2 regions of the Rhizobium sp. B21/90 genome follow, and region 2 is predicted to be linked to the other one. Evidence: predicted binding sites of a transcription regulator. Region 2 holds the regulator's gene; the other holds the start of a gene.
The links. Region 2 encodes PhoB, which activates phosphate uptake and scavenging genes when phosphate is short. Its sites were predicted from a motif close to TGTCATNNANCTGTCAT; they were not measured.

Region 1 (11,922 bases), 1.4 Mb from region 2:
CCTGAGCGTCGTAGGACAACTTGACCGTGAACTGGTTGGCGTTGGCCGGATCCGGCTGCACCGTGACTGTGAATTTAGCCGGGTTCAGAATGGCATCGTTAAGGGTGGAGGTGGTTATGTAGGTGTTGACCAGTTGCTCCCGCTCTGCCGCGGTGACGCCGGCGATGGCTGTCCGGGCTGCATTGGCCGCGATCTGCTGAACGGAATGGGCGGCGCTGAGATAGATGCCGTAGGCGATCAGCGTCATCAGCACGAGAATGAACACAGGAAAGATGATCGCAAATTCGAGGGCTGCGGTACCACGTTCGCAATGGCGAAATTTGGTCTTGATCATCGTCTCCGTCTCCCCTTCGGTCGCCGCAACCTTCCCATTCCTGCTGGTTTAATTTGAATTGCGATATCCTAATATTAGGTTACCTATACAATTTTTGGGCGGGTTTATTTTTGAACCACACGCACGCATGAATGGCGCGTTTCAGAATAGGTTGTCCCAAAATCGCACCTTGGCCGACGGACCCGGCTGTTTGGTGCGGCCATGGCAACGACGGGGGGAAAAGGTGGCTTAATGCCCTGTTAACCGTCTTTCGACGAGGGCATGCCGGGAGCATTCAGCAAAGGGTCTGCTATCAGCGTGGCTGATGCTGCAGTCATGAAATCTGAAGTTGACAGCTGCATGCCGCACCATCAGGATGATACCTAACGACAAGGATCGAGAAGGCGCTATGAAGGACGACCATACCGGATCTTGCCTTTGCGGCGCGGTGAAAATACGGACGACAGGTCCGCTCAGGGATGTGGTCGGGTGTCACTGCTCGCAATGCCGCAAGCAGACCGGCCTCTACTTCGCCGCCACCAACGCGGCGACCGACCACCTTACGGTCGAGGGCGGTGAGAATGTCAGCTGGTATCGCTCCAGTCCCGCTGCCAGCCGCGGGTTCTGCAAGACCTGCGGTTCCGCGCTGTTCTGGGTCGCCGACGATGCCGACCAGATCTCGATCATGGCCGGCCTGTTCGATGATCCGAATGACCTGAAGATGGGTCATCACATCTACTGCGCCGACAAGGCAGGCTTCTACGGCCTCCACGACGGTCTGCCCCAGTTCCCGAAATCCGACTAGCCATCGTCCGCAAGGGGCAGTCCCGCAGACGCTAGGCCTTTGCCTCCAGCAGCCTCGTAATGCGGCCCACTTCCTCCCTGAGGGCCGACAGTTCGGTCAACACCTGCAGGTCGATCTTCTCGTGCAGCGACAGGACTTCCAGTTCGGCCTTGAGGTTGACTTCGTAGTCCTTGGCAGCCTCGAAGCGGTCGCGTTCGGTCTGGCGGTTCTGCGACATCATGATGATCGGCGCCTGGATGGCTGCGATCATCGAGAGGATCAGGTTGAGGAAGATGAACGGGTAGGGATCGAAGGCGCGTGACGAGAGCAGGATGGTGTTGAGCACCGTCCAGGCGACCAGGAACAACAGGAAGGAGACGATGAACGCCCATGATCCGCCGACGCGGGCAATCCCGTCTGCGAGCCGCTCTCCGACGGAGGCATTTGCGGAAAAGGCGGCGTTGACATCCGTCGAGATGATCTTGCGTTCGCGGGCTCGCTTCAGCACCCGCTTCTCGATGACGCCGAGATCGTCCGACGATTTATCGAAGTGGGTGTGAAAGAAGTTCGGGAGATTGGGCATGCGTGGCTCCGATGCTGGTTAGCGGCAGTATTCGGTTGCCACGATGAATTGCAACGGCAAAACATGGGAATGGCGATGCCTCACGCAATCGCGTCCGGTCGAGCCAGTTGATGTCCGTTGGGCGAGCCGTTAAAACCTCCGCGGTCGCTGTTTGGTTCGGGCGCCGGCTTCGAGGATGGGTGAGACATGCGCAGTTCGGTCGAGATCTTCAACATTGCAACAGGTCAGAGGCGGGTCGTCTGGCAGACCGATCGTCTCGTAGAGGCGCCGAACTTCGCGCCGGACGGACGCTACCTGCTCGTCAACGATGACGGGCTTCTCTACCGCCTGTCGCTCGACGGGCTCGCCACTGTCGAGCGCGTCGATACAGGCTTTGCCAACCGTTGCAACAACGACCATGGCATCTCGCCCGACGGTACGCTGATCGCGCTCTGCGACAAGGTCCAGTACGGCAAGTCCTGCATCTATCTCGTACCGGCGGAAGGCGGCGTTCCCAGGCAGGTGACGGCAAACCTGCCGTCCTACTGGCACGGCTGGTCGCCCGACGGAAAGCATGTCAGCTACTGCGGCATTCGCGGCGATCTCTTCGACATCTACACGATCTCGGTCGAGGGCGGTGCGGAGACGCGGCTGACCCATGGCGAGGGCCGCAACGACGGGCCGGACTGGTCGGCCGATGGCGCGTGGATCTATTTCAACTCCAGCCGGACGGGCCGTATGCAGATCTGGCGGATCCGGCCTGACGGTCGCGACCTGCAGCAGGTGACCGACGACGAGTTCGGCAACTGGTTTCCCCATCCATCGCCGAAGGGCGACAAGGTCGTGCTGCTCTCCTACGACGGCGACGTCTTCGATCATCCGCGCGATCTCGACGTCCGCCTGCGCCTGATGGACATGGATGGCGGCAACATCACGACGTTGTTCGAGCTGTTCGGGGGCCAGGGGACAATCAACGTACCGAGTTGGTCACCCGATGGCGAGGAGTTCGCCTTTGTCCGGTACGAACCGGAGCGCTGAGCAGGCCTGCGATCCGCTTGCCATCGCTAGCCGGATCGCGCATATCTCCTTCATCAGGTGCCCGCCCAGGCGGGAGAATCGGGAAGCCGGTGTAAATCCGGCGCGTGCCCAACGCTGTAAGGCGGATGGCGATGCAGGGGGAACGGTCAGTTCTCCGATATGCCACTGGTTTCGACCGGGAAGGCAGCATCGCCAGATGAAGCCGAGCCAGAAGACCGGCCTGATAAGATAGACTGATCCCGCGAGGACGGCGGGCGGTTGGCATTGTTGGGGATATAAACGATGCGACCTGACTGCAGGGACGATCTCGTCCGCGCACAAGCCTTTTCCGTCGCCGAGCGCGACGCCATCTACCATGCGATCGAAACGCGCAGGGACGTGCGGGACCAGTTCCTGCCGCAGCCGCTGCCGGACGACCTGATCGCAAGGCTGCTGGGCGCTGCCCATCACGCGCCTTCGGTTGGCTTCATGCAGCCCTGGAATTTCATTCTCGTGCGCGACGCCGGTATCCGCGAGAAGGCTTTCGAAGCCTTCGAGCGCGCCAATGGTGAGGCAGCGCTGCAGTTCGAGGGTGCCCGCCGCGAGAGTTACCGGTCGCTGAAGCTCGAGGGGATCCGCAAGGCGCCGCTCAGCATCTGCATCACCTGCGATCCGGATCGTGCCGGGCCCGTCGTGCTCGGCCGCACCCACAATCCGCGCATGGATGCCTATTCGACAGTCTGCGCCGTGCAGAATCTCTGGCTTGCGGCGCGCGCCGAGGGTGTGGGCGTCGGCTGGGTCAGCATTTTTCACGACGCCGATATCCGGGCGCTGCTCGGCATACCGGAGCGGATCGAGATGATCGCCTGGCTCTGCCTGGGGTTCGTAGACGAGCTCTATGGCGAACCGGAACTCGCCGTCAAAGGCTGGCGGCAGCGATTGCCGCTGGAGGATCTGGTGTTCGAGAATGGCTGGGGCCGGCCGCAGGGCTGAGGCCTATTGCTGGGGCTGCTCGCCGGGTACGGCCGGACGGGTGAGGTCTAGTTTGCGCTGGTCGGGCTGCAGGAATGCCGGGCCGACCTGGCGGACATTGCCGGCTGACGGATCGTACGGCCGTTCCACCGGCGGCGCATCGCCCTTTGCGGGTGCGGTCGGCACGGCCGGCGGCGACTCTTTTGGAATGATCGTCGTGATCGAGCCTTGCTGCGTGCCTGCGGCTGGCGGCTTTGTCAGTGCGTTCTGCCTTCGCATTTCCTCGTAATAGGCCGGCAGATTGCAGGTGCAGCTGGTCTTTTCGTTCGGCGGCCGTTTGCGGAAGGCGAAGGCGTAGGGCATGGCGCTGTAGGGGGTGCCCGACGAGGCGGAGACCATCGCCGATGTTTCCTGATCGGGCAGGCGGTGGAAGAACAACTCGGTCTTTACGCCCGGGCACATCCTCGCGCAGGTTTCGCCATCCCGCTGGAAATCGCCGGGCGATGCATTCTGGGTCATCGGAAAGAAACCGCCATCGCAAGTGCGCACACAGACCGTGCGGACATTGCCGCCGCCATAGGATTGACCGAAGGCGTAGCTCTGGATCGGCGATTGCGGTGCCGGTTCGTTGCCGGATGGACCGCCGCTGCTGTCCAGCGTCGTTGCCCCTGGGGTTGCGGGGTAGCTGGGCTCGATGCCTGCCTGCGGGGCCGGGCGGTTGGTGATGATGGTATCGCCGCTATCCTGATCTTCGCAGCCGTTGGCGCGCAGCGCTGCGGAAAGCTGGTTGCGCGTGGGTCCTTCCGAAACGTCTCCGCGCTGGATCTGGTCGCGCTTGGCAACGAGATACTGCAGGTTCTCCTGCATGCGCTGCAGGGTATCCTCGATCCGCGCGCAGGTGCCGTCGTCGTCACCGTTTATGATCACCATGCTGCCGGACGAGCACTCGTTGTCCTCAAGGTCGTTCTCGACTTGGCGCAACTCGGATATCTGCTGGGCGATGGCGGTGCGGTATTGCCGGAGCTGGCGGTTGGTGCCGACGGTTTCGCTGAGATTGGCCATCTGGCCGCGCAGGTCGTCGCAGATTGCGTTCGTCTGGGCAGCCAGTGGCGCTGCCATCGCCAAGGATGCGGCAAGCGCCCAAAATGAATGTTTCCAGCCCACTGTCACGCCTTTGGCCTGCTCCGTTCGGATGGTGTCCGCCTCAGCCGGGGCGAAGTTGCAGTTCATCCATTATCACGCGCAAGATATATGGCGCCCACAGACTTGCGCCAGCCCTGCGCTCGGCAGCAGGTGGTCGACCGCCGGGATGATGCCCGGCGGTCCCGTCAGTATCAGCCGGGCTGCGATGCCTCGACCACGGCCACGGCTGCCATGTTGACGACGCCACGGGAGGTGACCGAGGGCGACAGGATATGGGCCGGCAGGGCCGTTCCGAGCAGGATTGGGCCGACATGCAGCCCGTCGATCATCTCCTTGACAACGCCAAGCGTGATGTTGGCCGCATCGAGGTTCGGGAACACCAGCAGGTTGGCCTCGTCGGTCAGCGTGCTATCCGGCATGACGCGGCGGCGCAGATGCTCGGAAATCGCGCTGTCGCCGTGCATTTCGCCATCGACCTCTAGATCGGGGGCTGCAAGCCGGATGAGCCTGAGGGCATTGCGCATCTTCGTGGCGCTCTCCGATTCGCGCGAGCCGAAGTTCGAATGCGAGACAAGGGCGGCGCGTGGCGTGATCCCGAAGCGGCGGATTTCCTCCGCTGCCAGCACTGTCGATTCGGCAATCTCTTCGGCCGTCGGATTAAAGTTGACGTAGGTGTCCGTGTAGAACGTGTTGCCGCGTTGCGAGATCAGCAGGCTCATGGCCGAGAAGTCGCGGACATTGGCGCGCTTGCCGATAATCTGGCGGACAACGCGCAGGTGCCGCTCGTAGCGGCCTTCGAGGCCGCAGATCAGTGCATCGGCGTCGCCACGCTTCAGCGCCAGTGCGCCGATGACGGTGGTGTTGGTGCGGACGATTGTGCGGGCTGCCTCCGGGATGACGCCGCTGCGGCCGACAAGCGAGAAATAGAGGTCGGCGTAATCGCGGAAGCGCGGATCGTCTTCCGGGTTGATGACTTCGAAATCGGTGTGCGGGCGGATTTTCAGGCCGTAGCGCTTCAGGCGTGTCTCGATGACGCTGGGGCGGCCGATGAGGATCGGCACGGCCGTGTTTTCCTCGAGCAGCACCTGGGCGGCGCGCAGCACGCGTTCGTCTTCGCCTTCGGAAAACACGACGCGCTTCGGCTGAGCGAGCTTGGCAGCTGCAAAGATCGGCTTCATGACGAAGCCGGAGCGGAAGACGAAGCGGTTGAGCGTATCGAGATAGGCGTCGAAATCAGTGATCGGGCGAAGCGCCACGCCGCTCTCTTCCGCAGCCTTGGCGACGGCCGGAGCGATGCGCAGGATCAGGCGCGGGTCGAAGGGCGAGGGGATCAGGTATTCCGGGCCGAAGATCGGCGTTTCGCCGGTATAGGCGCGGGCGGCAACATCCGAGGGGGCTTCGCGGGCAAGGGCTGCGATGGCGCGCACCGCCGCCATCTTCATTTCCTCGTTGATCGTCGTCGCGCCGCAATCCAGCGCGCCGCGGAAGATGTAGGGGAAGCAGAGGACGTTGTTGACCTGGTTCGGGAAATCCGAGCGCCCGGTGCAGATCATCGCGTCAGGCCGGGCGGCGCGGGCGAGTTCCGGCATGATTTCGGGGTTGGGATTGGCGAGCGCCATGATCAGCGGCTTTTCGGCCATCTGCACCAGCAGTTCCGGCTTCAGCACGCCAGCGGCCGACAGGCCGAGGAACACATCGGCGCCGCCGATCGATTCGGCCAGCGTCCGCTTGTCGCTCGGCTGGGCATAGACGGATTTCCACTCGTCCATCAGCACGTTGCGGTCGGTGTAGACCAGGCCCTCGATATCGTGGACCCAGATGTTTTCGCGCTTGGCGCCGAGGATGACGAGAAGGTTGAGACAGGCGAGGGCGGCAGCGCCTGCACCGGATGCGACGATCTTGACGTTCTCTATCGTCTTGCCGGCCAGTTCCAGGCCGTTCAGGATGGCGGCGGCGACGATGATCGCAGTGCCGTGCTGGTCGTCGTGGAAGACCGGGATCTTCATCATCTCGCGCAGGCGGCGCTCGACGTCGAAGCACTCGGGCGCCTTGATGTCCTCGAGATTGATGCCGCCGAAGGTCGGCTCCAGTGCCGAGATCGTCGAGACCATCTCGTCGACGGTCGGTGCCTCGATCTCGATATCGAAGACGTCGATGCCGGCGAACTTCTTGAACAGTACGGCCTTGCCTTCCATCACCGGCTTTGAGGCCAGCGGACCGATATTGCCAAGGCCAAGCACGGCCGTGCCGTTCGATATGACGGCCACGAGATTGGCGCGCGATGTATATTCGGCAGCCATTTCAGGGTTGTCGCGGATGGCGAGACAGGGAGCGGCAACGCCCGGCGAATAGGCGAGCGCCAGGTCGCGCTGGTTACCGAGCGGCTTGGTCGCCTGGATCTCCAGCTTGCCCGGACGGGGATAGCGGTGGAAGAAAAGCGCCTGTTCGTCGAGGTCACCGCTGGTCATGTTCTTCTGTGCCTTCGATGCATCCTGCGGGTCCATCACGCTTCTCCATTACCATTCGTCTAACGATTTCACGTCACTGCATACAACAATCCTCGGGGGTGCACAGTACGGAATTGTGGCAGGGCGGCAAGATTTTGCCGATGCGCGGCAGGGTAAGCTACGCCATCTTCGCGCTCGAATTGGATGTGATGTCATCTTCCTGAAACACGAGTCTGATTATTCCGGGCACAGCGAAGATTGGGGCACGGGCATTACGTTCGTGGAGACATTGATGGACACTCGACACTTCCGAACCCTGTTCATTTCCGACGTTCATCTGGGATCGAAGGCCGCCAAGGCGGACTATCTTCTCGACTTCCTGCGCTATCACGAAGCCGATACCCTGTACCTCGTCGGCGACATCATCGACGGCTGGCGGCTGAAGCGCAGCTGGTACTGGCCGCAGGATTGCAACGATGTCGTCCAGAAGATCCTGCGCAAGGCGCGCAAGGGCACGCGCATCGTCTACATCCCCGGTAATCACGACGAATTCCTGCGCGATTTCCCGGGCAACCATTTCGGCGGTATCGAGGTCGCCGAACGGGCGATCCACACCACTGCCGACGGCAAGACATATCTCGTGCTGCACGGCGACGAGTTCGATGTCGTGGTGCGCAACGCCCGGCTGCTCGCTTATCTCGGCGACTGGGCCTACGACGTCGCCATTGTGTTGAATATCGCGCTCGCCAGCATTCGTTGCCGGCTCGGCATGCCTTACTGGTCGTTCTCAGCCTGGGCCAAGCAGCAGGTCAAGCATGCGGTCAACTTCATCGGCGAGTTCCAGCGCGTGGTGGCCGAAGAGGCCAAGCGCAACCATGCCGACGGGGTCATTTGTGGCCATATCCACCATGCCGTCATCGAGGACATCGATGGCCTGCGCTACATCAACACCGGCGACTGGGTTGAAAGCTGTACGGCGATTGCCGAGCATGAGGATGGAAGCTTCGAACTGATCACCTGGCGCCAGATCCTCGACGCGAAGCCTGCTACTGCCGTGGCCGAGAGCCGCCAGGATCGCCTGCCGTCGCGCCCGGCCATGGACCTTGCGCTGATGATGGCCGAAGCAAAGGCGGCGTCCGGTATGACCGCTGCCGAGTGAGCGGACAAGGCCTTCCAGCGCCTTGAATTTCCCACCGACCTGAAGGCGCCGTAGGCGCGATGGCGAATGCGTGGTAGGGAATCAGCGTTTCCAAATCAGGCATTGTCATGATTCCCGCAACGATGACTTCGACGGGCAGGGAGGCTCCTGCCTATTTCCGGCTGCGCAGCGCCCTGTCCTATTGTGCCCCGCTGATCGTCAACGGCATCGCCCTGCCGTTCTTTCCTGTGTTCCTCGCGACCCTGAAGTTCAACGACCAGCAGATCGGCATCATTCTCGCCCTGCCGATGGTCGTGCGTGTGCTGGTGGCGCCTGTCGTGGCGCTGTTTGCCGACAGGATGCGGGAGCGGGCGACCGTGCTTCTCTGGTCGGGAGGCCTGTCTCTGTTGACCGCTATCGCGCTGTTCTGGACCGACGACTTCGCGACCGTCCTGTTGGTCTATGCGCTGCAGGGCGCCACCTATGCGCCATACCTGCCGGTGGTCGAGTCGATTACCATCTCCGGTGTCCGGCGCTGGGGGATCGACTACGGCTCGACCCGGGTGTGGGGATCGATAGCCTTCATTGTCTCGACGCTGATTGGCGGCCAGGTGATCGGCGCGTTCGGCGGCAGGATGGTTCTGCCGCTGATGGTTATCGGCTTCATCCTGACGACTGCGATGGCGCTCTATTGTCCCCGGATCGGGCCGACGCGGCGGCGCGGCCTGCCGCTCGACATCAAGGCGCCGCCCATCGGCAATGCGCTCAGTAATCCGCGCCTGCTGTTGACCATGATCGGCGTTTCGGTCCAGCAGGCAAGCCATGCGCTGTTCTACACATTCGCTTCGATCTACTGGCACCAGATCGGCTTTTCCGGCACGCAGGTGGGGATACTCTGGAGCGCCGGGGTGGCGGCCGAGGTGACGATCTTCTTCCTCTCCAAGCGGTTGGGGCGCCGGTTCAGCGCCTGGACCCTGATGCGCTTCGGCGCTGCGATGTGCGTCTGCCGGTGGATCGTCTTTCCGATGGACCTCGGCTTTGCCGGCCACTTCGTGCTGCAGTGCTTTCACGCCTTCACCTATGCCTGCGTCCATATCGGGGTGCAGCGCCGCATCGTGGCGACGGTGCAGGAAACGCAGGAGGCGTCGGCCCAGGGCGTCTACTTCTTCTATAACGGCATGTGCCTCGGCATCGCGACCATCGCCTCCGGCTATGTCTACGGCTGGCTTGGCACGTCGGGTTTCTACCTGATGGCGCTGATCGCCGCTGCCGGGCTCGCCATGATCGTCGTCGCCTCGCGCCTTCAGCCCCACAATTCCGAGAGCGGTGGAAAGACCAGCGACCCCTCGTAGCGCAATCCGGGTTCGCGGTCGCGGGAAAGCAGCAGCGGTCCGTCGAGATCGACGAAGGCCGCGTCCTGGGCCAGCATCAGCGCCGGTGCCATCGCCAGCGAGGTGCCGACCATGCAGCCGACCATGATCCGGAAGCCGAGCCGTTCGCCATCTGCCTTCATGCGGAGGGCCTCCGTCAGCCCGCCTGTCTTGTCGAGCTTGATGTTGATGGCGTCGTAGCGGTCGCGGAGGCTTTCGAGATCGCCGGTGTGATGGACGCTTTCGTCGGCGCAGACGGGGACGGGCCTTCTGATAGTTGCCAGCAGCCTGTCGTTGCCGGCGGGCAGGGGCTGCTCGACCAGGGCAATCCCTGCTTCGGCGGAGATCTCGAGGTGGCGGGCAAGATTGTCTTCCGTCCATCCTTCATTCGCATCGAGGATGATCGCCGATTGCGGCGCTGCCATGCGTACCGCGCGGATACGGCTTTCGTCGTCGGAGGTGCCGATCTTGACTTTCAGCAGGGTGCGGTGCGCCTGTGCGCCGGCTGCTGCCGCCATGACCTCGGGCTCGCCCAGCGAAATCGTAAAGGCGGTCGTGCGAGGCTCCATCGTCAAGAGGCCAATGGTCCGCGCCACCGATATACCGGAGCGCTTTGCCTCGAGATCCCAGAGCGCGCAGTCGACGGCGTTTCGGGCAGCGCCGGGCTTCATGGCGACCGCCAACTCTTCGCGAGTCATGCCTGATTCGACGGCAGTCCGGACCGACTCGATCTCCGAAATGACACTTTCGATTGTCTCGCCGTAGCGCCGATACGGCACGCATTCGCCACTTCCCTGCCATTCGCTCTCGCTAATGTTGCATGTGACGACCTCCGCTGTGGTCTTACTGCCACGCGAAATTGTGAATGTGCCGGCGATCGGCCAGGAATTCATTTGGACATTGAGAAGGCGTGACATATCTGCTCTTTCTGCGGCACGAGACTGTAGATCGTTTCTGTATAGTCGCGTAATGAGCGGGATGCGATACATCGCTGAGTCGGCATGATGCCGCCAATCTGAAAGACGCATGAGTTTGAGCGTAGCTGAAAACATACCGGATGCGCCGACGATCGACGATGAGGCCGATGGTTCCGGTCATCGTTACCGGCTTGCAGGCAATTGGCGCAGCGCCAGCATTCACGGCGTGCTGCGACGAATAGACGACCTTTCCAAGCGCACGAGCGGCGGTGACGTCGTCATCGACCTGACCGGCCTGTCTGATGTCGATACTGCGGGCGTGCTGCTGATCCGCAGGCTGAAGCTCAGCCAGGAATCGCACGATGCGACCGTCACGATCGAAGGATCGAACGACCACATCGACGAACTGCTGAAATCCTTCGACGAGGATGCAAGCGAGATCGCGGCCCAGGAAAAGCCGAAAGTGCCGCTGCTCGACCGGATTTTCTCGCCGATGGGTGAGAAAGTCGCCGAGCTCGGCAGCTTCTTCGTGGCTGCGATGTACATCCTGGGCTCGGCCGTGCGCGGTGCGCAGCTGAAGCTCGGTCGCGGCAGCGGTGTTTCTCCGGCATCCATCGTCAACCAGCTCGATCACATGGGCGTTCGCGCCGTGCCGATCATCCTGGTGATGTCCTACCTCATTGGCGCCATCATCGCCCAGCAGAGCGCCTTCCAGCTGCGCTATTTCGGCGCCGAAGTTTTCGTGGTCGATCTGGTCGGCATCCTGCAGCTGCGTGAAATCGGTGTGCTGCTGACCGCCATCATGATCGCCGGCCGTTCGGGCAGTGCGATCACGGCCGAAATCGGCTCGATGAAGATGCGCGAAGAAGTCGACGCGCTGAAGGTCATGGGCCTGAACCCGATCGGCGTGCTGATTTTTCCGCGGCTGGTGGCGCTGACCATCGCCCTGCCGCTGCTGACGGTCTTGGCCAACTTTGCATCGCTGCTGGGTGCCGCGACCGTCACCTACACCTATTCGGGCATCACTTTTGCGACCTTCATTGCCCGTCTGCACGAGGCAATCAGCGTATCGACGGTGATATCGGGTATGATCAAGGCGCCTTTCATGGCGCTGGTGATCGGTATCGTCGCCGCAGTCGAAGGCCTGAAGGTCGGCGGCAGCGCCGAGTCTCTGGGTCAGCACGTGACATCTTCCGTGGTGAAGTCGATCTTCGTCGTCATCATGATGGACGGTGTGTTTGCCATCTTCTACGCCGCAA
Region 2 (11,922 bases):
TTCGGGTTGGCCGAGGCCGACATGTCCTGGGGAAGGTCAAGTTGCTCCATCAGCGGCACGATATAAACGCAACCGGTCTCGAGGACGGCGCTTTCGGTCAGGTCGATGACGTGAAGGCTGAGCCTGTCGAGCTTGTCGGAGACGAGGTTCGCTGGGCCAGGCATGAAGCTGGCGCGGACGCGAAAGGCCTTGGCCCCGAGCCTGAGATCGAGGCTCGCCGGTTGGATCTGATCGAAGTCGAGATCCTTCTCCGTCTTCAGCCGGCCGACCTCGAAGAGGGCGGCAATGGCGCGATCCGCCAAGATTCCAGTGTCGCGAGCCATCTGCTCAATCCTTGTCTTGTCGCAGACAAAACCATATACGGGCCTTGTTTTGCCGCAGACAAAACCAAATGCAGGGAATTGACGCAAGCGGCCAACGGAAGTATTGCAGTCTTATCCCGTGGTGATTTGGCCGGTCGGCTTGCAGCCACGTTAAATAAGTAGCTAAAAAGACCGGGTTGAAAACCGGTCTGCTTGTGCGACCGGTTTTTTTGTATCACGAAGGTGGTGATGGCATGACCAAGACTTGGCGCCCCGCAACGCAACTCGTTCACGGCGGCACGCTGCGCTCGCAGTTCGGCGAGACATCCGAAGCAATCTATCTGACACAGGGCTTCGTCTACGACACCTCGGAAGCGGCCGAAGCCCGCTTCAAGGGCGAGACCGAGGGCTTTATCTACGCCCGCTACGGCAGCCCGACCAACGACATGTTCGAAAAGCGCATGTGCATGCTCGAAGGTGCCGAGGAGGCACGCTCGACGGCTTCAGGCATGGCCGCCGTTTCAGCCGCCATTCTCTGCCAGGTGAAAGCCGGCGACCATATCGTGGCCGCCCGCGCGCTGTTCGGCTCCTGCCGCTGGGTCGTCGAGACGCTGGCGCCGCGCTACGGCATCGAATGCACGCTGGTCGACGGTCGCGATCTCGCCAACTGGGAAAAGGCCATCCGGCCGAACACCAAGGTGTTGTTCCTGGAAAGCCCGACAAACCCAACCCTCGAGGTGGTGGACATTGCCGGCGTCGCCAGGCTTGCCAACCAGATCGGCGCCAAGGTCGTGGTCGACAACGTCTTTGCGACACCGCTTTTCCAGAAGCCGTTGGAACTCGGTGCCCATATCGTCGTCTACTCGGCCACCAAGCACATCGACGGCCAGGGCCGCTCGCTCGGCGGCGTCATCCTGTCGGACAAGGCCTGGGTCGATGAGCACCTGCAGGATTATTACCGCCACACCGGCCCTGCCATGTCGCCGTTCACCGCCTGGACGCTGCTGAAGGGCATCGAGACCCTGCCGCTGCGCGTCAAGCAGCAGACCGAAAATGCCAGCCGTATCGCCGACTTCCTCGCCGACCAGAGCAAGGTCGCCAAGGTCATCTATCCCGGTCGCAAGGACCATCCGCAGGCCGATATCATTGCCAAGCAGATGACCGGCGGCTCGACGCTGGTCTGCCTGGAGCTGAAGGGCGGCAAGGAGGCGGCCTTCGCGCTGCAGAACGCGCTGGATATCATCACGATCTCCAACAATCTCGGCGATGCCAAGAGCCTGATCACCCATCCGGCAACCACCACCCACAAGAACCTCACTGACGAGGCTCGCGCCGAACTCGGCATCTCGCCGGGCACGGTGCGCTTCTCGGCCGGCATCGAGGACACCGACGACCTGATCGAGGATTTTGCCCAGGCGCTGGCAAAGGTATCGGCCTGATCGCATGTCTTGCAACGCTGCCCGGCCCAGGCGGGCAGCGCCTTCTGCGCATTGCGCCGAAAGCTATTAACTGAAGATATTACCCTTAATATTCAAAAGGCCGCATCAGCCTTCCCATTTGGGCACATATTCACCTTCGCTTCCTTGACCGAGGTTGAAGCCTATAGGATATCGTAACCAAATTCATTCAAGGTGGCTGGGATGTACCGCGCCCTTACACGAGATATCGAAGTGATCGTCGAGCCGTTCTATCTGGAGGAGCAATCCGACCCGGAAGACAGCCGCTATGTCTGGGGTTATCGGATCGTCATTTCCAACCACTCGGCCACTGCGGTGCGGCTGATCACGCGCTACTGGCACATCACAGACCAGAACGGACAGGTCGACGAAGTCACCGGTCCCGGCGTCGTTGGAGAGCAGCCGCAGCTCAATCCGGGCGACACCTACGAATACTCCTCCGGCTGCCCGCTCGACACGCCCTCCGGCATGATGTTCGGCCATTACTCGATGGAGAACGACGAGGGCGAGACGTTCGAAGTCGATATCCCCGCCTTCTCGCTGGATTCGCCGGGCCTGATGCGGACGCTGAACTGACGCCGTCCGAAGACGGCGCCGGCATCACTCAGCTCTTTGCCAGGATCTCGGCCGCCTCGTAGCGGTAGGTGGTCGAGCAGAACTCGCAGGTCACCGAAATCAGCCCGTCTTCCTCGCTCTCGGCCATTTCCTGGGCGGAGAACCCCTGCAGCACGCCCTTGATCTTGTCGCGCGAGCAGCTGCAGCGATCGAAGACCGCCTGAGGCGCGTAGACCCGCGCACCGCGTTCGTGGAACAGCCGGTAAAGCAGCCGCTCGGTGCCAACCAGCGGATCGGTCAGCTCGTCGGCATCCACCGTTTCCAGCAGCGAACGGGCCTCGGCCCAGGCATCGTCGTCGGTGTGGTCGACCGCGTTCTCGTCGCCGTCGCCGCCATGCAGGTCCGGCAGGCGCATGCGCTCCGGTGCATCGGGCAGGAACTGGGCAATGACGCCGCCGGCCCGCCAGCGATGGCGCGGCTTGCCGGCCTCGTCGCGGTCGAACAGTTCGGCAGCACCCAGGCGCACGCGGGTCGGGATCTGCTCCGACTGGCGGAAATAGACCCCGGCGATATCCTCCAGCGACGAGCCGTCGAGCGGCACGATGCCCTGATAGGGCTGCGAATATTGCCCCTGGTCGATGGTGAAGGCGAGGATGCCCTTGCCGAGCAGCTGCTCCGGCTCGGTCTGGCCGGCCTTGACCGCTGCGGCCAATGCCTCCTCGTCGTAGCGGGCGTAGGCGCGGACATTTTCAGGCGTCGAGAAATCGGCCACCAGCAGGTCGACCGGGCCATCGCCCTTGGTCTGCACGGTGAACTTGCCCTCGAACTTCAGCGACGTGCCGAGCAGCACCGTTAGCACGATGGTTTCGGCCAGCAGCCGGGCCACGGGGGCCGGATAATGGTGGCGCTCCAGGATGGTGTCGAGCATCGGGCCGAGCTGGACGGCACGGCCGCGCACATCCAGGCTCTCCACCTGGAACGGCACAACGTGATCGTCGCCGGCATAACCGAACTCTCCCAGCGCTGCTGCACTGTCTGCCATGGGTCTACTCCTTGCTGCCGGGCGGATCGCGCCACGGCAGCCACCGTTTGCAACGGCGGCTTGGTTGATCTCAGATCGCGCCCAGGCACCACGCAAGAATGGACTTCTGCGCATGGAGACGGTTTTCCGCCTCGTCGAACACAACGGATTGCGGGCCGTCGATCACGTCATCCGTCACCTCCTCGCCGCGATGGGCAGGCAGGCAATGCATGAACAACGCATCCTTTCCGGCCTCTGCCATCAGAGCGGCATTGACCTGGTAGGGCTGGAAGACGTTGTGACCACGGGCCCGGTGCTCCTGGTTCATGGAAACCCAGGTATCGGTCACCACGCAATCGGCGCCATTAACCGCACGTTCGGCTTCATGGGTGAGCATGACTTCGGCGCCCTGATTGCGGGCCCAGTTCAAATAGTGATCGCTCGGCTCCGAGCCAAGGGGCACCGCCATATTCATGCGATAGCCGAACCGGGCCGAGCCCTCAATCAGCGAATGCAGCACGTTGTTGCCATCGCCCGTCCAGGCGACCGTCTTGCCCTTGATCGGGCCGCGATGCTCCTCGAAGGTCATTATATCGGCCATCACCTGGCAGGGATGGGTATCGTCCGTGAGCGCGTTGATGACGGGCACGGTGGCGTGCTCGGCCATCTCAAGCATGCGCGAATGCTGGGTGGTGCGGATCATGATGGCATCGACATAGCGCGACAGCACCTTGGCGGTGTCGCCGATGGTCTCGGCCCGGCCAAGCTGCATTTCGGTGCCGGACAGAAACAGCGTTTCGCCGCCGAGCTGGCGCATGCCGACATCGAAGGAGACGCGGGTGCGGGTCGAGGGTTTTTCGAAGATCATCGCCAGCATCTTGCCTTCCAGCGGCCGGCCGGCAGTGCCGTCCTTGGTCGCCTTCTTGCGAAGGATGGCGTCGTCGAGGATCTTGCGCAGGTCGCCCGACGCAACAGTCGAGAGGTCGAGGAAGTGTTTCGGGGAGGCCATGTCTAGCTTTGCTCCAAAAATGAAAACGCCCGTGGCGGGCACGAAGCCCGGAACCCACGGACGTAGAATTCAAGCCGATTTGCGGGATTTCTGGGCGCGCAATGCTTCTGCGGCACGCTCGATGCGGGCGAGACCTTCGCGGGCGTCTTCGGCAGTGGCGATGAGAGGCGGCAGCAGGCGAATGACGTTGTCGCCGGCGGGAACCCCCAGCAGGTGTTCGGCACGGATGGCATGCAGCAGTTCGCCAGCCGGGATCGCCGCCTTGATACCGAGCAGCAGCCCCTGGCCGCGCACCTCTTCGATGATGTCGGGATAACGGTCCTTGAGCGATGCCAGCCCTTGGCGGAAGACCAGGGAGACGTCGTTGACATGCTGCAGGAAGCCTTCAGCCAGGATGACGTCCAGCACCGCGCCGCCGACGGCCATCGCCAGCGGATTGCCGCCATAGGTCGAGCCGTGGGATCCCGCCTTCATGCCGGAGGCGGCTTCTGCGGTGGCGAGGCACGCACCGAGCGGAAAGCCGCCACCGATGCCCTTCGCCACGGCCATTATGTCAGGCGTGATGCCAGACCATTCGTGGGAGAAGAATTTGCCGGAGCGACCGACGCCGGACTGGACCTCGTCGAGGATCAGCAGCAGGCCGTGCTCGTCGCAGAGTTCGCGAAGCGAACGCATGAACTCCTTGGCAACCGGGCGAACGCCGCCCTCGCCCTGCACCGGCTCGATGAGGATCGCTGCAGTGGCATCCGAGATCGCCGCCTTGACGGCCTCGAGGTCGCCGAACGGAACCTGATCGAAGCCGGGGGCCTTCGGGCCGAAGCCTTCGAGGTATTTTTCCTGGCCGCCGGCAGCGATCGTCGCCAGGGTCCGGCCGTGGAAGGCGCCTTCGAAGGTGATGATGTGGAATTTTTCCGGATGGCCCTTCGAATACTGGTAGCGGCGTGCCGTCTTGATGGCGCATTCGAGCGCCTCGGCACCGGAATTGGTGAAAAACACCTTGTCGGCGAAGGTCGCGTCGGTCAGCCGCCTGGCAAGCATTTCCTGGCCCGGGACCTCATAGAGGTTCGACAGGTGCCAGACTTTTTCAGCCTGCGTCTTCAGCGCTTCGACAAGGTGCGGATGTCCATGACCGAGCGACGACACGGCGACGCCGGCGCCGAAGTCCAGATAGCGCTCGCCCGTTTCCGTGATCAGCCATACGCCCTCGCCTCGCTCGAACCGCAGGGGCGCGCGCATATAGGTGTCGTAGAGTGGCGCGGCTTCGGCCATGGCGCAATTCCTTCGATCGATCAGGACGTGACGGCTGTTGTCCTGCAACGCCGCCGTCGGCAATGAAAAATGCCGCCTTGCGGCGGCCTGGGCACTATTGTCGTTCCGCGGAACCATGTCAACAAACAGTGGATTAGTCAACGAATAGTTGATTTTAACCTTGCGGCAAAAGCCATATCGTGAGGGTCTGGAGAAGGGCACTAAGGCTATTGCAGAAATACCACAGTAGGCAGCAAGTTGGGGAAAACTTGGAAATCGATTCCCCGCGATTCCCGCGACTCTTGTCACGGAGTCAGCCTCACACTAGGTTAAATCTTGATTACTAGACTGCAATGCGGCGGACCTAGTCACCACAATTTAAGAGCGTTTTGTGCCTCGATAGCATTCGAGGCAATGGCGAAGGATTCCGCCATCATGAACGCAGTCGGAGACAAGCATGAATTGGACGGACGAGCGCGTCGAAAGGCTCACGAAATTATGGGCCGAAGGATTGAGCGCCAGCCAGATCGCGGCGCAGCTCGGCGGCGTCAGCCGTAACGCTGTCATCGGCAAGGTGCATCGACTTTGCCTGCCAGGCCGAGCAAAGGCCGGCGGCACATCGTCCACGGCGCGCTCCACCAAGCGTAACGTCGCTCCGGCCCGGCCAACTACCTTTGGCGCCCGCCCTGCCGCTCCGCGCTCGACGGTTCGTGCCGAAGGCGCAACGATGGTCAAGGAAGATGCCGAGCTAGACGCAACGGCACCCGTGCAGTTCCGCCCATCCTCGAATGCCATCGCGCCGGTCGCCCGCCGCATTGGTCTGACGGACCTGACGGAACGCACCTGCAAGTGGCCGGTCGGCGACCCACTGAAGGACGACTTTCACTTCTGCGGTCATGAATCGCCAGATCAGTCTCCCTACTGCACATACCACCAGAAGTTGGCGTACCAGCCAGTTCACGAGCGCCGCCGCGCCGCCCGCTAAGCCGGGTAAAAACGACAACAAAGAACGGGCCGCGAGGCCCGTTTTGCGTTTCAGGTTTTGATGGCCCAGAAACGTGTCAGGGATGCAAACTCGCACCTTTGACGATCTTGTCCACGATCTTCTTTTCGGCCCGCAGCGCCATGCCGACCAGCCTGGCGGTATCGGGACCGAACTCGAGGAATACAGCCCGGTTGGCGGCATCGTGACCTGTCGCGAACATTTCTTCGATATAGGCCGATACTCGCGCCTGGCGTTCCAGCGCGCGCTTGTGGATAGTCCTTAGCACGTCCTGATCCGCCACAAGCACGACCATCGGCTGAACGCTCATGGGATTGTAGACATGGCCGAGAGCATCCCGGTATGTTTCGCCGATGATTTCCGGCGACTGGGCAGTGATCCCGCTCACAAGGAAGGCCGTGACGTTGAGCTTCTGCCAGGTAGCGAGGTCATGGCGGATGACAATCGCGATTTTGGTATCGAACATGTACAAGAACTCCATGGAAGGCATCGAAAGAACCGATCGAATAGCGCCTGCCCATGCCCTCGGTCTTGAACGTTCGTGCAAGAGCGGTTTTCGCGACGGATTGAGCATCGCCGCCTCCAGCCACGGCATCGAGCGCATGGAAGCGCGCTTCCACGGCAACGGCTTTTCGCCGCACCGACATGACACATATGCACTGGGTCTGACCCTCCGTGGTGTCCAGACGTTCCGCTATCGCGGCGCGGAGCGCTTCAGCCGTCCCGGCAACGTGATCGTGCTGCATCCCGATGAAGTCCACGATGGCGCGGCAGGCACCGACGACGGACTGATTTACCGGATGCTCTATTTGCCGCCCGCGCTGGTCGGCCTCCTCGAGGCGGGCAATCGGGCCCTGCCGTTCGTCCGCGATCCCGTCGTGACTGACGCTGGCCTATTGTCTGCGCTGGCGGACGTCCTTTCGGATCTCGACCATGCGCCGAACGATCTGGCGATGGACGACGCGGTTGCGCGGCTGACGGCGGGACTCTTCCAACAGGCCGACGACCCGAGGAAAGCACCCACGAGAATCGATCGTCCAGCTGTTCTGCTGGCGCGTGATTTTTTGACCGAACATTGCGAGGAGGGTGTCAGTTCCGAAACGTTGGAGGCGATCAGCGGTCTGGACCGTTACGAACTGTCGCGGCAGTTCCGGCGAGCCTTCGGCACCAGTCCGCACCGTTATCTCGTCATGCGCCGCCTTGACCGAGCCAAGCGCCTGCTAGGTGCCGGCTATGGCCTTGCCGGAGCCGCGGCAGAAGCGGGGTTTGCCGATCAGGCACATTTTACCCGCCATTTCCGGGCCGCCTTCGGTATGACCCCGGGCAGATGGCTGGCAATGCATGATTGCCAACCCTAGTAGTGTCAGCCCGCTAAATGCACTGACTGGATGGCACCGGCACCAGATCATCGGCGCCTGCACTCCAGCCTCAGACTTCCATGGAATAGCCGGCGCCGCGCACGGTGCGGATGACGTCCTGCATGTTGGAGAAGTTCAGGGCCTTGCGCAGTCGGCCGACATGCACGTCGACGGTGCGTTCGTCGACGTAGATGTCATGGCCCCAGACGCCGTCGAGCAGCTGCGAGCGGGAAAACACACGGCTTGGCGATGCCATCAGGAATTCCAGCAGCCGGAATTCTGTCGGGCCGAGGCGGACCTCGCGGCTCTTGCGATGAACCCGGTGCGTCTCGCGGTCGAGTTCGATGTCGCCGCAGCGAAGCACGCTGGACAGCACTTCCGGGCGGGCGCGGCGCAGCATGGCGCGGACGCGGGCCATCAGTTCCGGCGTCGAGAACGGCTTGACGACATAGTCGTCTGCGCCGGTGGAAAGACCCCGGACGCGCTCGCTCTCTTCGCCACGCGCCGTCAGCATGATGATCGGCAGACGTTCGGTCTCCGGCTTCATGCGCAGGCGGCGGCAAAGTTCGATGCCGGACACACCCGGCAGCATCCAGTCGAGGATCAGGAGATCCGGAATGCGCTCCTGCAAGCGCATCTCGGCTTCATCGCCCCTCAGGATCGTATCGACTTCGAAACCTTCTGCTTCAAGGTTATAGCGCAGCAGCACGCTCAGCGCTTCTTCATCTTCTACGACGGCAACTCTCGGAACCATGGGGCCCGCTCTCCTTCAAAAACCCTTCAGGCCTATTCCGTCATGGCGCCGACGGTGTTGGCAGTATCGTCCTTCGGGCGGTCGCCCTCGGGCAATGCACCGGTCGCCATGTAGAAAATCGTCTCGGCGATGTTGGTGGCGTGGTCGCCGATGCGCTCGATGTTCTTGGCGCAGAACAGCAGATGCGTGCAGGTGGTGATGTTGCGCGGATCTTCCATCATGTAGGTCAGCATCTCGCGGAACAGCGAGGTGTACATCGCGTCGATTTCCTCGTCGCGCTCGCGGATGGAGACCGCCTTGTCAGGCGAGCGGGTCGTGTAGACGTCGAGAACTTCCTTCAACTGGACGAGCGCCAGCTCGGACAGATGCTCGATGCCGCGCGCCAGGCTGCGCGGTACGCCGGTGCCCTGCACGGCGATAACGCGCTTGGCCGTGTTCTTGCCGAGGTCGCCGACGCGTTCCAGATCGGCGGCGATCCGGATCGAGCCCATGATTTCGCGCAGGTCAGCAGCCATCGGCTGGCGGCGGGCAATCGTCAGGATCGCCTTGTCGCCGACTTCGCGCTCGGCATGATCGAGGATCGTATCGTCGGAGATGACCTTCTGAGCCAGCCCGACATCGCCATTGACCAGCGCGCGGACGGATTCACCGACCATCTGCTCGGCAAGGCCGCCCATCTCGGAGATGCGCCGCGTCAGGAATTTCAAATCTTCGTCGTAGGCGGAATGAATGTGTGTCGAAACCATTTTCTATCCTCAATTGAAAGGCGTCACGGAACGTAGGTCTGCTCGGCGCGGCGACGGCAACGCGTTTCGCCTTTTCGAGGCCCTTTTTGATATCGGCCTAATGCTCGCCCTTTTATGTCAGGCCAATGAAACAATTATGACAATCGAAATCATTGAATTAATTCAATTTTCACAGCCCCGAACAAAGCGCCACCAGGTTATTCAGAAGCGTACCGTGAAATCCGTGCCGCGGCCGACTTCGGATTTGACGATCAGCCTGGCCCGGTGACGGGTTAGGATGTGCTTGACGATGGCGAGCCCGAGGCCTGTGCCCTTCTTGGACCGGCTGTTTTCGACGCTGACGCGATAAAACCGCTCGGTCAGGCGCGGCACGTGTTCGGCCGGAATGCCGCCGCCGCTATCGGACACGGTGACCTCCACAGGCTCGCCGGGCTTGTTGCGCAACGTCACGTCGACGCGCTTGCCCTCCTGACCGTACTTGCAGGCGTTCTCGATCAGGTTTTCGAACACCTGCACCAGCTCGTCGCGATCACCGGTCACCTCCGCCTTGCCTGATGGCATATGCAGGTTGATAGTAACATCGAGATCCATCGCCAGCGGCACCAGCGCATCGCGCACATGGCCAAGCAGCGGCACGAGATCGACCTTCTGGTCCGGCGCCAGATGGGACTTCAACTCGAGCCGCGACAGCGACAGGAGATCGTCGACCAGCCGGCTCATGCGGGTCGCCTGATCGAACATGATCGCCAGAAAGCGCTCCTGCGCCTTGGGATCGTTGCGCGCTGGCCCCTGGATGGTCTCGATGAAGCCGCGCAGCGAGGCCAATGGCGTGCGCAACTCATGGCTGGCGTTGGCGACGAAATCCGACCGCATGCGGTCGATATGACGCAACTCCGAGACATCGCGGAACGACAGCAGGAAGAATGTCTGGTTGCCGAGATCGGAGAGCGCCAGCTCGACAGGCGCAATCCGCACGATGAAGACACGCTCCGACGGCAGACGCTCGGAATGCTCGATCTGGTTGGGCACGCCGGTGGCAATCGTTTCCCGCACCATGTCGAGAATGCCGGGCGAGCGCAGCTTTGCCGACAGGTGGGCGCCAATCGGGAACAGGTCGAGCGCCCGCTCTGCAGCAGGGTTCTGATAGAACACCGACGCCTCGCGATCCAGCACCAGAACTGGCATGTCGAGACCAGCCAGGCCTGCGGTCATCGGCCTCAGGACTGCCGCCAGATCTACCGGCGCCGGCTCGACTTTCGCCGGCTGCGCCCTGCGCGCCACCAGGGGTGCGCGCAGCAGGGCAACGGCAACCACGACCAGCAGCACGGCGAGGATGGCCACCACGTCGGTACCCTCCGCCATGGCCAGCAAGGCAACCAGCACGGCCAGAATCAGGATCGCTCTTTCCTGCCTCAAGCGCTGCCCGAGCCGATTTAAAATTGATGTATTCTCTTCCAACGCCGCCGGTCCGATTCTACGTCCACACGTCTAAGACTCGGACTGATATAGCAAATTCATGACAGAAGTTTTCAGCACTATCCACAGTCGTGGAACCGTTGGGCTCCCTCGCCAGTCATAGTCGGCGGAAGGCTTGAAATGACACGGTAAATATGTGTCTTCTGAGCCGGTTTATAATTTTTACAAACTGAGCCCCTAATGGCAAATACAGGCCAAGGGCCCGAGGAGGATCTATGGGAGACGAAGTCGAAAGCCGTGTGGTCGAGCTGGGGCTGCACGGCAAACGGCGTATCTTCGACGTCGACGACCCCGTTCTGCCCGACTGGGTTGCAGACAAGGCGCTGTCGTCCGGCCACTTTCCTTATAAGAAAAAGCTGAAAAGCAGCGAATACATGGACGATCTGAAAGCGCTTCAGATCGAACTCGTGAAGGTACAGTTCTGGCTGCAGGCGACGGGCAAGCGGATCATGGCGATTTTCGAAGGCAGGGATGCTGCCGGCAAGGGCGGTGCGATCTTTGCGACCTCCGCCCACATGAACCCACGCCTCGCGCGGGTCGTGGCACTCAGCAAGCCGAACGACCGCGAAGCCGGACAATGGTATTTCCAGCGTTACGTGGACCAATTCCCGACATCGGGCGAATTCGTCCTGTTCGACCGCTCCTGGTACAACCGCGCCGGGGTCGAGCCGGTGATGGGGTTTTGCACGCCGGAGCAGTACGAGCAGTTCCTTCACCAGGCGCCGCAGATGGAGAAAATCGTCGAGCATGAGGGCATCATGTTCTTCAAGTTCTACCTCGACATCGGCCGGGAAATGCAGCTGAAACGCTTTCACGACCGGCGCCACGATCCGCGCAAGGTCTGGAAGCTGTCATCCATGGATATCGCCGCCCTCGACAAGTGGGACGACTACAGCGAAAAGCGCGACCGGATGCTGAAGGAAACCCACACGGACTATTCGCCGTGGACCGTTCTCCACGCCAACGACAAGCGTCGCGCCCGTCTCAACCTGA

Region 1: a site for PhoB is predicted at 7,449-7,465, ahead of J5278_RS09725 (UDP-2,3-diacylglucosamine diphosphatase). Genes of this name have one in related genera too.

Annotation. Positions count from the first base shown of each region.
Region 1 covers NZ_CP072162.1:2,040,571-2,052,492, forward strand. Annotated here, with positions in the region: gene J5278_RS09690 (TadE/TadG family type IV pilus assembly protein) at 1-334, opposite strand, end outside; gene J5278_RS09695 (GFA family protein) at 723-1,118, shown strand; gene J5278_RS09700 (DUF1003 domain-containing protein) at 1,150-1,680, opposite strand; gene J5278_RS09705 (PD40 domain-containing protein) at 1,867-2,697, shown strand; cobalamin riboswitch at 2,736-2,936, shown strand; gene bluB (5,6-dimethylbenzimidazole synthase) at 2,980-3,669, shown strand; gene J5278_RS09715 (DUF2865 domain-containing protein) at 3,673-4,878, opposite strand; gene J5278_RS09720 (NADP-dependent malic enzyme) at 4,983-7,295, opposite strand; gene J5278_RS09725 (UDP-2,3-diacylglucosamine diphosphatase) at 7,531-8,397, shown strand; gene J5278_RS09730 (MFS transporter) at 8,505-9,728, shown strand; gene dgcA (N-acetyl-D-Glu racemase DgcA) at 9,680-10,663, opposite strand; gene J5278_RS09740 (ABC transporter permease) at 10,773-11,922, shown strand, end outside.
Region 2 covers NZ_CP072162.1:3,461,163-3,473,084, forward strand. Annotated here, with positions in the region: gene J5278_RS16755 (2'-deoxycytidine 5'-triphosphate deaminase) at 1-323, opposite strand, end outside; SAM riboswitch at 432-510, shown strand; gene J5278_RS16760 (O-succinylhomoserine sulfhydrylase) at 557-1,741, shown strand; gene apaG (Co2+/Mg2+ efflux protein ApaG) at 1,943-2,335, shown strand; gene J5278_RS16770 (Hsp33 family molecular chaperone) at 2,364-3,356, opposite strand; gene argF (ornithine carbamoyltransferase) at 3,427-4,344, opposite strand; gene J5278_RS16780 (aspartate aminotransferase family protein) at 4,414-5,613, opposite strand; gene J5278_RS16785 (GcrA family cell cycle regulator) at 6,050-6,577, shown strand; gene J5278_RS16790 (DUF2000 family protein) at 6,654-7,061, opposite strand; gene J5278_RS16795 (AraC family transcriptional regulator) at 7,075-7,953, shown strand; gene phoB (phosphate regulon transcriptional regulator PhoB) at 8,024-8,707, opposite strand; gene phoU (phosphate signaling complex protein PhoU) at 8,740-9,453, opposite strand; gene phoR (phosphate regulon sensor histidine kinase PhoR) at 9,655-10,869, opposite strand; gene ppk2 (polyphosphate kinase 2) at 11,145-11,922, shown strand, end outside.